3 regions of the Streptosporangium sp. NPDC051022 genome follow, and region 1 is predicted to be linked to each of the others. Evidence: predicted binding sites of a transcription regulator. Region 1 holds the regulator's gene; each other region holds the start of a gene.
What was found. Region 1 encodes LexA, which represses DNA repair genes until DNA is damaged. Its sites were predicted from a motif close to TCGAACANNTGTTCGA; they were not measured.

Region 1 (4,033 bases):
GCTGGTCAACATCGTCCCTTGACATCCTCTCCGTCCTAATGGATGGAGATTCCCGTCTGCCGCGTGTGCGGCTTCGGGTGGGTTACCGCTTCGCCGCGCGGTGCCGGGACAGGTCCCGGTCCTACCCGCGCTCCACGGTCGTTTAGCCTGTCCGCCTGCCCGGCGGCCAGAATGTTGATCGCCGCGTTGACATCCCGGTCGTGGACCGCCCCGCACGGGCAGCTCCACGACCGGATGTCCAGTGGCATCGACGTGGCGACGGTCCCGCATGCCGAGCACAGCCTCGACGATGGGAACCACCTGTCGATCCTCCCGAAGTACCTGCCGTATCTCGCGGCTTTGTACTCCAGCATTGCGACGAACTGTGACCAGCCCGCGTCGTGCACCGACTTCGCCAGGCGGGTACGGCCCAGACCGGACACGCACAGGTCCTCCACGTACACCGCTTGGTTGTCGCGGATCAACGTGGTGGACTGTTTGTGTGCCCAGTCGCGGCGTGCATCGGCCACCCGGGCGTGCGCCCTGGCGACCCTGACGACGGCCTTCTTACGGTTCGCCGAGCCCTTCTGCTTGCGGCTCAGCGCCTGCTGCGCCTTGCGGAGCTTCTTGGCCGCGCGGCGCAGGAAACGCGGATCGCCGATCTTCCGGCCGTCGGACAGCACCGCGAAGTGAGTGCGTCCCAGGTCGATGCCTACCTCGTCCGGCGTCTCGGGCAACGGCTCGGCTGAGGTCTCGACCACGAACGACGCGAAGTACCGGCCGCAAGCGTCCTTGACCACCGTCACCGATGACGGATCGGACGGCAGCGGGCGCGACCAGCGAACCGGAACGTCCCCGATCTTCGGCAGACGCAGCCTCCCGCCCGCCGTGATCGCAAAGCAGGCGTTCTTCGTGAATCGGATCGACTGCCGGTTGTCCTTACGGGAGCGGAACCGGGGTGGGGCGACCCCGCGGCCCTTGCGCCTGCCGGTGACCGAGGCGAAGAAGTTCCTGAACGCGGTGTTCAGGTCGGCGAGTGCCTGCTGCAGAATCACCGCCGACACCTCGCCGAGCCACGCCCGCTTCGGGGTCTTTTTGGCCTGCGTGATGACCCGCTTGGACAGGTCCCCATCCGAGATGTACGGCAACCCGGCATCGCGGGCGTCCTGCCTCATGCGCAGCCCGTCGTTGAACACCACCCGCGCGCACCCGAACGCCCGCGCCAGCGACTCGCGCTGACCGGCGCTCGGGTAGAGACGGAAGTTGTACCGCAGCTGCACGCCATGATCCTAGCTTTGGGTGATGGTCGCACTACGGAAACGCTAAAACCGGTAGGCATGATGCTTTTGCCCTGCATGCCCCTTTGGTCTTCATGACGAAGTCCCGGCATCGGATATTCACCGGACCTCACCTGGATTCGCCGGATCGGTGGGTAGCGCTTCGATCAGTATCCTGCGCCGGTGCATCGAGCAGCGGAACCGTTCAGCTCAGGGCACGCCCGGGCTCGGCGGTCCTTCCATGCGGGCCTTCACCCCCGGTCTGAAAGCCGGAGCACTGGCCCGCAATTCGGCGGATGTCGTCTTCGCCTCCGACCCAGAACGTGCTCAGAGGATGACCGGGCAGACGGATGTGCCGCCGGAAATCCCTCTCTTCATCCGTGGTGGTGCTGACGATGAGGCTGAGGCTGACATTGATCCTGTAGTGCTCCCTGTCCAGACAGAGATGTCCACGGGGCAGTTGATCGTCGAGGAGCGCAAGCGTCTGCACGAATGGCTGGGTGGCGCGAGACGTTCGCTGGAGAACCTTGAAGAGCTGGGCAATAGAGTGTCGTTTCCGCCACTTCTCGGCTCGCCGGAGGAGTGGCTGGATCTCCAGCACAGGGCCTTCGAAGTGCTCGAGTTCATCCAGCGCAACCGAACCGGCGGGCCGGAGGATGACGAAGAGGAGTAGGTCTGGTTTTTTCCTGTGGACTGTGAAGCCGGATTCCGAGGGCAAGTGGGGTTCGGCTGTACAGCATCGCAGGAGAAAAAGCCGGATAGCCCAGGGCTGGTCAGGGTGCTGGAGCTGTACCTCCCCGAAATCCTCTTGAGGCCGGGTCTTTCACGTTCCGGATCGGGGTGAGGTCTTCTGAGCGAGGCGGAAGATACAAGATGCCGAGATAGGAGATCCTCAGTGAGGCCGCAGGGGTACGGAAACAACTGAGGAGCGGTCCCCTGTTATGGGACCGCTCCTGCGGTGAGTCGTCTCGAGGCCACCGCCGCCGATCTCAGAGCTTGCGCAGCACCGCCACGACCTTGCCCAGGACGGTGGCCTCGTCGCCGGGGATGGGGTCGTAGTTCGCGTTGTGGGGGACCAGCCAGACGTGGCCGTCCTTGCGCTTGAAGGTCTTGACCGTGGCCTCACCGTCGATCATCGCGGCGACCACGTCGCCGTTGTCGGCCACCGGCTGCTGGCGGACGACCACCCAGTCGCCGTCGGCGATCGCGGCCTCGATCATGGAGTCGCCGGTCACCTGGAGCAGGAAGAGCGTTCCCTCGCCGACCAGCTGCTTGGGCAGGGCGAAGACGTCTTCGACGCTCTCCTCGGCGAGGATCGGCCCGCCGGCCGCGATCCGGCCGACGAGCGGCACATAGGCCGCGGTCGGGCGGCTGACGGAGGTCTCGTCGGCGTTGGCGTCGGGATCCACCCACAGCACCGGCTCGCCGGGCAGGCGCACCTCCAGCGCGCGGGGACGGTGCGGATCACGGCGGAGGTAGCCCTTGCGCTGCAAAGCCGTCAACTGGTGCGACACGCTGGAGGTGCTGGTGAGCTGCACCGCCTCGCCGATCTCCCGCATGGACGGCGGGTAGCCGCGCTGCTGCACCGAGTCGCGGATCACCTCAAGGATCTTGCGCTGCCTGGGGGTGAGGCCAAGGGAGTCACGCCTGCGCACCGCCAGGTCGCTGACGGCCGAACCGTTCTCGTCATGCTCGCTCATGCGGTCTCCTCGCTCCCGGTCTGTATTGCTTACGTCGCACACAGCGACCGTACCCTCGCCGAAGATCATACTCAAACAATTGTTCGAAGCGTCCTCGAAATCGGCGGCGGCGTGGTGTACAACATCGTACGGGAGTTCGATCGACATCGTGTTCGATTCGCCGATCTTTCTTCGACATGTGTTCGGCCAGGTCGAGGGGGCGGGGGCAGCGTGAAGGCGACCAAGACGACGACCAAGACGACCAAGACGACCAAGATGGCCGGGGTGACCGGGGTGACCGGGGCGACGGCTGGGGCGGCGAGCGGGGAGGCGGCCGCGGGGACCGCCGTGTGGGCGGCCGGGCGGATGACCGAGGGGGTGGCCGGGAGGGTGCCCGCTGCCCGGCGTGAGGTCGCGGGAGGGGCTGTGCGGAGGGCCCCGGGGAGACCCGTGGGGAAAGTGGCGAGAGGGGCCGCCGTGAGGACGGCGGGAGGCTCTCCGGGGAGGGCCGGGGGCGGTCCTGCGGGGAGGCCGGCCGGGAGGGGCGGCGTAAGGAGGTCGGGAAGGCCGGCGGGAGCGGGCTCCCAGAAGGGGGCGCGGCGGTCCGCCCCGCCGATCCGGCTCACCCGGAGGGGGAGGGTCGTGGTGATCGCGATGCTCACGCTCCTCACCCTCGGGGCCCTGTGGGTCGGCGCCCGCATCGACGGGGCCTCCGCGCTCGAGCCTCGCGACCGCGAGGGGCTGCCGTGGGTCGTGGTGCGCGGAGGTGACACGCTCTGGGGGATCGCGGAGGCCATGACGACGGAGCGTGACGCCGCCTCGGCGGTCCGGCTGATAATGGACCTCAACGATCTGCCCGACTCCGTGATCCGGCCCGGTGCCCGGCTCTACCTTCCCGGTGACCCCGTCCGCTGACCGGACCCCCGGACAGGCCGCCCCGGGAGGCGACACGCCCGACTGCCGCCGGTGTGGCGCGCTGATCAGCGACTTCGTCTCCCGGGGTCTTCCCAACTTGCGTTCATGGGCCGACGCTCCTACGGTTGGACCACAACATCTAGTGGCTTCATCATTCTTCTCCACCATAGATTGTGTTCCTAT
Region 2 (4,033 bases), on a different contig from region 1:
TGAGGTAGAGCAGCGCCGGTTTCCGCTCACGCAGCACGGCGGTGACCGCCCGGATCTCCGGCCCCTCGTCGTCGAGCGGCACGGTCTCCAGCCGGGCGCCCGCGGAACGGAACACGTCCAGGCAGCCGGGCCAGTTGGGCGACTCGACGACCACGGTCGCCCCGGGGCTGACATACAGCTCGGTCACCAGCACGAGGCCCTGGTGCGCGCCCGTCGTCACCAGGATCTCGTCCTGGGAGGTCGGCAGCCCGCCGCGGGTCAGGTGGTCGGCGATCGCTCCGCGCAGACCGGGCAGCCCCGAGGGGTGGTAGCCGGGGCCGGCCAGCAGCTCGTCCAGATCGTCACGGACCAGCTCGCGCAACGCGACGGCGAGCTCGGGCGCGGCCCCTCCCGCCGCCACCGCGACGGAGATCAGCTCCCCGGGACCGTCGATGAGCCGCTGGAAGATCGTCATGGCGGTGCCTCCGGGGACGCGCCCGTCGACCGTGGGCCTGCGGACCCTGACGTCCCGCGCGATCCTGGTGCCGCTTCCCTGACGGCTCACCAGCAGACCGGTGCCGCGCAGCTCCTCGTAGGCCGCCACCACGGTGGCCCTGCTCACCCGGAGCGCCTCGGCGAGCCCGCGCTCGGAGGGCAACCGGTCGCCGGGGAGCAGCGCGCCCTCCTCCACGGCCTCGCTCAGCGCGCCCGCTAGCTTCCGGTAGAGAGCGCCCCGCCCCGACGTCCAGTCTCCGAGGAGCGCGACGAAATCACGTTCGGTAGAAATCCGATCCATTCGACCCTCTATTGGATCTGTCCACTTGCTTCCACGATGCCAAGACTGGACGGCGTGAGCAACGGAAATGGACTGGGAAGATGGCCAATCTTCTGGTTTCCCCGGCCGAGGCCGCGTTCCCGGCCGCGGTGGTGCCGCGTTACGGAACGGACACCCGCGACGGCCCGGACCAGGCGTCCGTCGAGTCTTCCCGCCGGAGGGCGCCGTCGTCCCCCCGGTCGTGACCGGCGGCGAAGCCCGCCGGGCGCGCGACCGACGGCGCGCGCTCCGGCGACGGGCGGTGGAGACGGTGGGGGCGCCGGGTTCGTGCGGGACGGTCGAGGCCCTCCGTTTCCGCGGGGCGGCCGAGGCCCCGTTTCCGGTGGAGGCGGTCGCCGTTCGTTCCGTCGCCGGTGAGAGGTGACGTCGGGACCGTCACCCCTCACCGGCGCCTCTTGTCGCTCTCCTGTGCCGACGGCCTTCCCCCGTCGGTTCGGTCGCCGCGCTCCCGTTGTTCTCGCGACACCTGGCGCGTCCCGGGCTCGGGCGCTTGTGGCCGGTGGCCTCCCTCGTCGTCCGGTCGCCACGCCCCTCACCCCTCGGTCCAGCCGTCGGCGCGCCCGAACCTTCTCGGTTCGGCCGTCGGCGCGCCCGGGCCGGAAGCGGTTCCGATCGCCGGGGCGCCCAGGCCGGTTCCAGGGCCGATCGACGATCACCGTCCGATCTGGGAGACATGTCTTAGGCGGAGTCCTGCAACAGCCGCCTGAGCGAGTCGGCCGCGCGCCGGAAGTCTCCCGCGCTCTCCTGTCCGTCCGGCGACCACAGGAAGACCCAGCCCTCCTTGACGGGGCTGGCGAAGACGATCGTCTGTCTGTGACTGTCGGGGTGCCACACCCACAGCACCGGGTTGTCGCCTCCGACCATGCGGCTGGCCAGTCCCCGCTCCGACAGTTCGGCGGACAGGGACCCAAGGTAGGTCAGGCGTTGCTGGCTGAACGTGCTGGTCACGTCGGACACCTCGGGGTCGTTTGCCTTCAGGATCACCTCGAGGTGGCCCGGTGACAACATGCGCGGGGGAACGCCCGGAAATGTCGCCTTCCGGATGGGGTCCCGAAGGCTCTCGCGGCCAGGGAGGCCGACGGCGCGTGTGATGCCGTTCAGCCACGATCGAACAATCGTTCGGCTATATTGGACGCGCCGTCACTCCTCGGCGTGCTCTCCGGAAAATGTCGGTGGCACCCCGTAGCTTTCTGGCAACCGATTCAACCCGCGACCCTCCAGGGGGCTCCCATGGCAGCTAACGACCGCGAGAAGGCGCTCGAGACCGCCCTCGCTCAGATCGAGCGGCAGTTCGGCAAGGGCTCCGTCATGCGCCTCGGTGACGAGACCCGCGCGCCCATCGAAGTGATTCCGACGAGTTCCATCGCACTCGACATCGCCCTCGGCATCGGCGGATTCCCGCGTGGCCGCATCGTCGAGATCTACGGTCCGGAGTCCTCCGGTAAGACCACCGTCGCGCTGCACGCGGTGGCCAACGCCCAGCGGGCCGGCGGCATCGCCGCCTTCATCGACGCCGAGCACGCTCTCGACCCCGAATACGCCAAGAAGCTCGGTGTCGACACCGACGCGCTGCTCGTCTCCCAGCCCGACACCGGTGAGCAGGCGCTGGAGATCGCCGACATGCTGATCCGGTCCGGCGCCGTCGACCTGCTGGTCATCGACTCGGTCGCGGCGCTGGTGCCCAAGGCCGAGATCGAGGGCGAGATGGGCGACAGCCACGTCGGCCTTCAGGCCCGTCTGATGTCCCAGGCCCTGCGCAAGGTCGCGGGCGCGCTCAACAGCACCGGCACCACCGCGATCTTCATCAACCAGCTCCGCGAGAAGATCGGTGTCATGTTCGGCTCGCCCGAGACCACGACCGGTGGAAAGGCGCTGAAGTTCTACGCCTCGGTCCGCCTCGACATCCGCCGCATCGAGACGCTGAAGGACGGCACCGAGGCGGTGGGCAACCGCACCCGCGTGAAGGTCGTCAAGAACAAGATGGCCCCGCCGTTCCGCGTGGCCGACTTCGACATCCTCTACGGGGTCGGCATCTCCCGTGAGGGCGGCCTGATCGACATGGGTGTCGAGCACGGCTTCGTCCGCAAGTCCGGCGCTTGGTACACCTACGAGGGCGACCAGCTCGGTCAGGGCAAGGAGAACGCCCGTAACTTCCTGAAGAACCACCCCGACATGGCCAACGAGATCGAGAAGAAGATCAAGGAGAAGCTCGGCGTCGGTCCTCGCCTGGACAGCCCGGCCACCCCGCCGCCCGCTCCGGTCGTCGCCGCTGCCGGCTCGGGGCGTGGTTCCAAGGCATCGACCCCCAAGCCGGGCGACGTCTGATCCGGGTTGACCGATGACGAGGGGGCCTGATTCCGATCCGGCCGACGAGGCCGGATCGCGAGACTGGGGTGCCTGGCCCGACGTGTCGCAGGCCGCGTCCTCCAGGGCGGCCGGACGAGCTTCCGGGAGAGGAAGCGACCGGTCGCGGCGTTCGAGCCGTGATCGGCGGGGGGCCGGGGACGCCTTCGGCGCGGACGAGGAGGCCCGCTTCTCGCCGGAGGCGGGCGACGGCTTCGCGCGTGAGGCGGGAGACCGCCGCAGTGAGAGCGTCCGGCCCGGCGGGGGAGCCTGGCCCGACGCGGAGACGTGGGCCGCGCGCAGGTCTCGGGCAGGGGAGGGCCTCCGAGCCGGTGAGGAGGAGCGGTCAGGGGAGAGGCGCCGCTCCGGCGAGGGGTTCCGGGATGGCCGGGACGCCCAGGGATCTCCGGATACCTGGGATGCCCAAGGTGGAGCTGCCCCGGGCAGAGGCGCCCCGGACGGGGACAGCCGAGACGGCGACCCTTGGAACCGGCGAAGCCAGGGCGGGGACGCTTGGGGCGGGGCCCGTCAGGAGGGCGGTCCTTGGAACCGGCGAAACCAGGACGGGGATGCCTGGGACGAAGCCGGTAGAGACGGCGGTCCTTGGAACCGGCAGAGCCGGGACGACGATGCCGGGCGAGACAGTGGCGCATGGGGCGGCGGCGATCAGGACAAGGACTGTCGAGACAGCGGCCCACGGGGCAGGCGAAGCCGGGACAGGGGGACTTGGGGGAGGCGAAGCCGAGACGGCGCAGGTCGGGACGAGACCGGTCGAGGCGACGATGGGGACGGCGCCGCGTGGGGCGGGGACACCCCGGTCGGGGAAGCTCGTGGGGCCCGGCGGGCCGGACGGTCCAGGGAAGGGCGTGGGATGCC
Region 3 (4,033 bases), on a different contig from region 1:
GAAGTAGAACACCACGACCATCAGAGCGATCATGATAAGGCTGGAGTAGTTGCCGCCCATGGGGCCGCTCCTTCGCTAAAGAATGACCGGCCGGAGCCGGACGTCATGTGAGGCCACGCCGCTCAGACACGTCAGCCTACACAGCCAGCCAAGCCTGGGAGTTTAGGCGAGCTGTTAGGAGTGCGGCAACGAGGTCACGTTCTGGCGCGCGGGGAAGTTCCCATTTCGATACGGTTGTCACCGATCCGTGATCAACCCCGCGCGGCTTGTCACCGTAACCCAACGTCAGGATCGCTCTGAGTCATCCCCAAGATCGGGCATCATCGAGGCGCCGAACGCGTCGGGAGGCGGCGTCAGGCCGAGGTGGACCCAGGCGGCGGCGGTCGCGACGCGCCCCCGGGGGGTACGGGCCAGCAGCCCCTGGCGCACCAGGAAGGGCTCGGCGACGACCTCGACCGTCTCCGGTTCCTCCCCCACCGCGACCGCCAGCGTGGACAGGCCGACCGGGCCGCCGCCGAACTTGCGCAGCAGCGCGCCGAGAACGGCCCGGTCGAGCCGGTCGAGTCCTTCGGCGTCGACCTCGTAGAGGTTCAGCGCCGCCGAGGCGACGTCCCTGTCGATCACCCCGTCGGCCCGCACCTCGGCGAAGTCGCGCACCCGGCGCAGCAGCCGGTTGGCGATGCGGGGCGTGCCCCGGGAACGCCCGGCGACCTCGCGCGCGGCGTCGCCGGGAAGCCGCAGTCCGAGCAGCCTGGCGGAGCGGTGCAGCACCTGCTCCAGCTCCGCGGCGTCGTAGAAGTCCATGTGGGCGACGAAGCCGAACCGGTCGCGCAGCGGCGCGGGCAGCAGCCCGGCCCTGGTGGTGGCGCCGACCAGGGTGAACGGCGCGACCTCCAGCGGGATCGCGGTCGCCCCCGGCCCCTTGCCGACCACGACGTCGACGCGGAAGTCCTCCATCGCGAGATAGAGCATCTCCTCCGCCGGCCGGGCCATCCGGTGGATCTCGTCGATGAAGAGAACCTCTCCCTCGGAGAGCGTCGACAGGATCGCCGCGAGATCGCCCGCCCGCTCCAGGGCCGGTCCCGAGGTGATCCGGAGCGGCACGGACAGCTCGGTGGCGATGATCATGGAGAGCGTCGTCTTGCCCAGCCCCGGAGCACCGCTCATCAGCACGTGGTCCGGAGGCCGGTTGCGTCGCAGCGCGCTGTGCAGGACCAGTGACAGCTGCTCGCGGACGCGTGCCTGGCCGATGAACTCCTCAAGCCGTTTGGGGCGCAGCGCCGCCTCGATCAGCCGCTCGTCGCCCTCGGCCTCCGGCGACACCAGATCCCGCTCGGAACTCACGCCGGTTCACCTTCGCTCACTCGGGCACCCGTACGGGTGGTCTCGCTCCTTCCGGGACCGCCGCGCCGCTCCCGGGTCCGCCCCCTCGCCGCGGGGCTCGCGGCCCCGCCGGACGGGCGGCCCGTGCCACCGGCGATCCGCCCTCCGGCCGTGAGGTCTCCCGTCATCGGACGCTCAGCGCGCGCAGCGCGGCCTTGAGCAGCGCCGCCACCTGCGGTGCGCGGCCCTGCGCGATCTCGGCGTCGGCCTGGGGGGCGACGGCGGCGACCGCCTCGTCGGCGTCCCGGGCCGAGTAGCCCAGGCCGACCAGGCCGGAGTGCACCTGGTCACGCCAGGGGGACACGACCGCACCGCCGTCGAGCGCGGCGCTGACGGCCTCCTCCGGCGTGCCGAGCCGGTCCTTGAGATCGACGATGATCCGCTGGGCGCCCTTGGGGCCCACCCCGGGAACCCTGGTCAGCGCCTTGACGTCCGCGCTCGCCACGGCCATCCGCAGCGCGTTGGGCGTGTGCACGGCGAGCATCGCCAGGGCGACCTTGGGGCCGACCCCGTTGGCCGTCTGCAGCATCTCGAAGATCATGCGCTCGTCGTCGCCGCCGAAGCCGAACAGCGTCAGCGAGTCCTCGCGGACGACGAGGGAGGTGGCCAGCCGGGCCTCCTCCCCCACCCGCAGCGCCGCCAGCGTGCCCGGTGTGCAGTGCACCAGCACGCCGATCCCGCCGACCTCGACCACCGCCCCGTCAGGCGCGATCGCGGCCACCCGTCCTCGCACCGAGGCGATCACTTCGTGCTTCCTCTCGTGTATCCGGCCCTGCCGCGGCCCCGGAAGTAGGCGGCGGCGCTCGTCGTGGGAGCGGCGCCGGCCCTGGCGGCCGCCTCGGCCAGCCGGTTGTGCGCCCCGCCGCGCCACACGTGGCAGATCGCGAGCGCGAGCGCGTCGGCGGCGTCGGCCGGCTTGGGCATCTCCGCCAGCCGCAGCAGCCGGGTCACCATGGTGCCCACCTGCCGCTTGTCGGCCGTACCGCTGCCGGTGATCGCGGCCTTGACCTCGGAGGGCGTGTGCAGCGCCACCGGCAGCCCCCGGCGCGAGGCGCACAGGATCGCCACGGCCGAGGCCTGCGCGGTCCCCATCACGGTCCTGAGGTTGTGCTGGGCGAAGACCCGCTCGACGGCGACGGCGTCCGGCTCGACCTCGTCGAGCCAGCTCTCGATGCCGGCCTCGATGGCCACGAGCCTGGCGCCGATCTCGTCGTCGACCGAGGTGCGCACGACCCCGACCTTGACCAGGGTCAGCGGTGCTCCCGGCCGTCCCTCGACCGCGCCGACCCCGCACCGGGTCAGCCCCGGGTCGACCCCCATCACCCGCAGCTCGGGCAATCGCACCGGCACGCCTCCGCTCGCCGAACATCTGTTCGGTGCCAGACTCTACCGCCTGCGCGCGCCCGACGCACGGTTACCCGGCGCCGCCGCCCTCAGAAGTAGTCGAGCATGTGGGGCGTGGCCTGGAAGGCCGCGTCAAGGGCGGCGTCGCCCTCCGCGGTCCCGGTGAGCATCCCCGCTCGCCGGAGGGTGGTGGTGGGGACCCCGGCGAACAGCGCGGAGAAGCCGCCCGCGGTGAGGACGGGCCGGGCGGCGGGCAGGGCCCCCGCGGGCTGGGCCGTCGCCGCTCCCCCGGAGACGGTCAGGTTCCAGGGGCCGGAGTTCGCGGGCCGCTGGGGATCGTCCACCTGGAGCACGGTGTCGAGGGTGACCCCAGGGGGGAAACCGCGCCGGGAGACGGCGGCTGCCAGATCGACGACACGGAACATCCAGCGGGTCTGGCCGACCTCGTCCCTGGGACGGTCGCCGATCAGCCAGAAGACCGGGTCGTCGGGGGCGACGACCGCGTGGACCGACTTGGCGATCGAGGCGGAGGAGCCCACCAGCGACCACAGCGTCCTGGCGGTGGCCTCCGAGCTCGCCACGAGGGTGGAGACCTCGATGTCGCGGCCCCGCCAGCGGTAGACGACGAGGCCGTCCTTGGCGAGATACAGGAAGTCGTCCCCGGCCGCCAGGCGCGCCTCCCAGGTGGCGGTGTTCCAGCAGACGGGGCCGCAGGCGCGGGTGGCGGCGTTGACCTCGTGGAGGACCGAGATCACCTCGGAGGCGTCGCCGGGTCCCATCCGGCGCACCTCGACCCGCTCGGTCCGCCTGATGGAGCGCAGGGCCTCCGCGGGCAGGACGGCGCGGTGCATGGCGCCCGCGTGCTCCCAGCCCAGCGAGCGGTAGATGCGGGTGGTCGCCGGATACAGGGCCGAGACCGGGTGTCCCAGGTGGGCGCAGCGGTCGAGGGCGGCCCGCACGATCGTGCGCCCGGCGCCGCGCCCGCGGTCCTCGGGGGCGACGGTGACCGAGGCGACGCCGCCCATGGACATCCGCCTGCCGTGCCACCACTGGGTGAAGTCGTGGATCCGGCTCGTCGCGACCAGGCGGGGGCCGTCGAAGAGGCCGAGGTATCTCCCCTCGCCGAGCATCGGGGTCACCAGCCTGATCCAGGCCTCCTGGTCGGCTTCGGAGACGGGCCCGAAGGCGCGTGTGCGGTTGTCCGTCACCGCGTCGAGATCGTCGACCGTCAAATCGCGTAGCTCCACGATCCCACAACCTAGGCAGTGGGCACGGAGAAGGCGAATCGCGTTCCGCGGGCGCCGGA

Region 2: a site for LexA is predicted at 1,922-1,937, ahead of recA (recombinase RecA). Genes of this name have one in related genera too.
Region 3: a site for LexA is predicted at 2,745-2,760, ahead of ruvC (crossover junction endodeoxyribonuclease RuvC). Genes of this name have one in related genera too.

Annotation. Positions count from the first base shown of each region.
Region 1 covers NZ_JBFBCF010000019.1:71,109-75,141, reverse strand. The annotation lists gene leuS (leucine--tRNA ligase) at 1-22, shown strand, start outside; gene AB0N02_RS27795 (transposase) at 36-1,259, opposite strand; gene AB0N02_RS27790 (hypothetical protein) at 1,408-1,929, shown strand; gene lexA (transcriptional repressor LexA) at 2,246-2,956, opposite strand; gene AB0N02_RS27780 (LysM peptidoglycan-binding domain-containing protein) at 3,590-3,850, shown strand.
Region 2 covers NZ_JBFBCF010000007.1:195,513-199,545, reverse strand. The annotation lists gene AB0N02_RS15460 (PLP-dependent aminotransferase family protein) at 1-775, opposite strand, end outside; gene AB0N02_RS15455 (hypothetical protein) at 1,493-1,762, opposite strand; gene recA (recombinase RecA) at 2,045-3,139, shown strand; gene recX (recombination regulator RecX) at 4,029-4,033, shown strand, end outside.
Region 3 covers NZ_JBFBCF010000027.1:113,072-117,104, reverse strand. The annotation lists gene yajC (preprotein translocase subunit YajC) at 1-60, opposite strand, end outside; gene ruvB (Holliday junction branch migration DNA helicase RuvB) at 286-1,344, opposite strand; gene ruvA (Holliday junction branch migration protein RuvA) at 1,508-2,128, opposite strand; gene ruvC (crossover junction endodeoxyribonuclease RuvC) at 2,125-2,712, opposite strand; gene AB0N02_RS34370 (GNAT family N-acetyltransferase) at 2,817-3,974, opposite strand.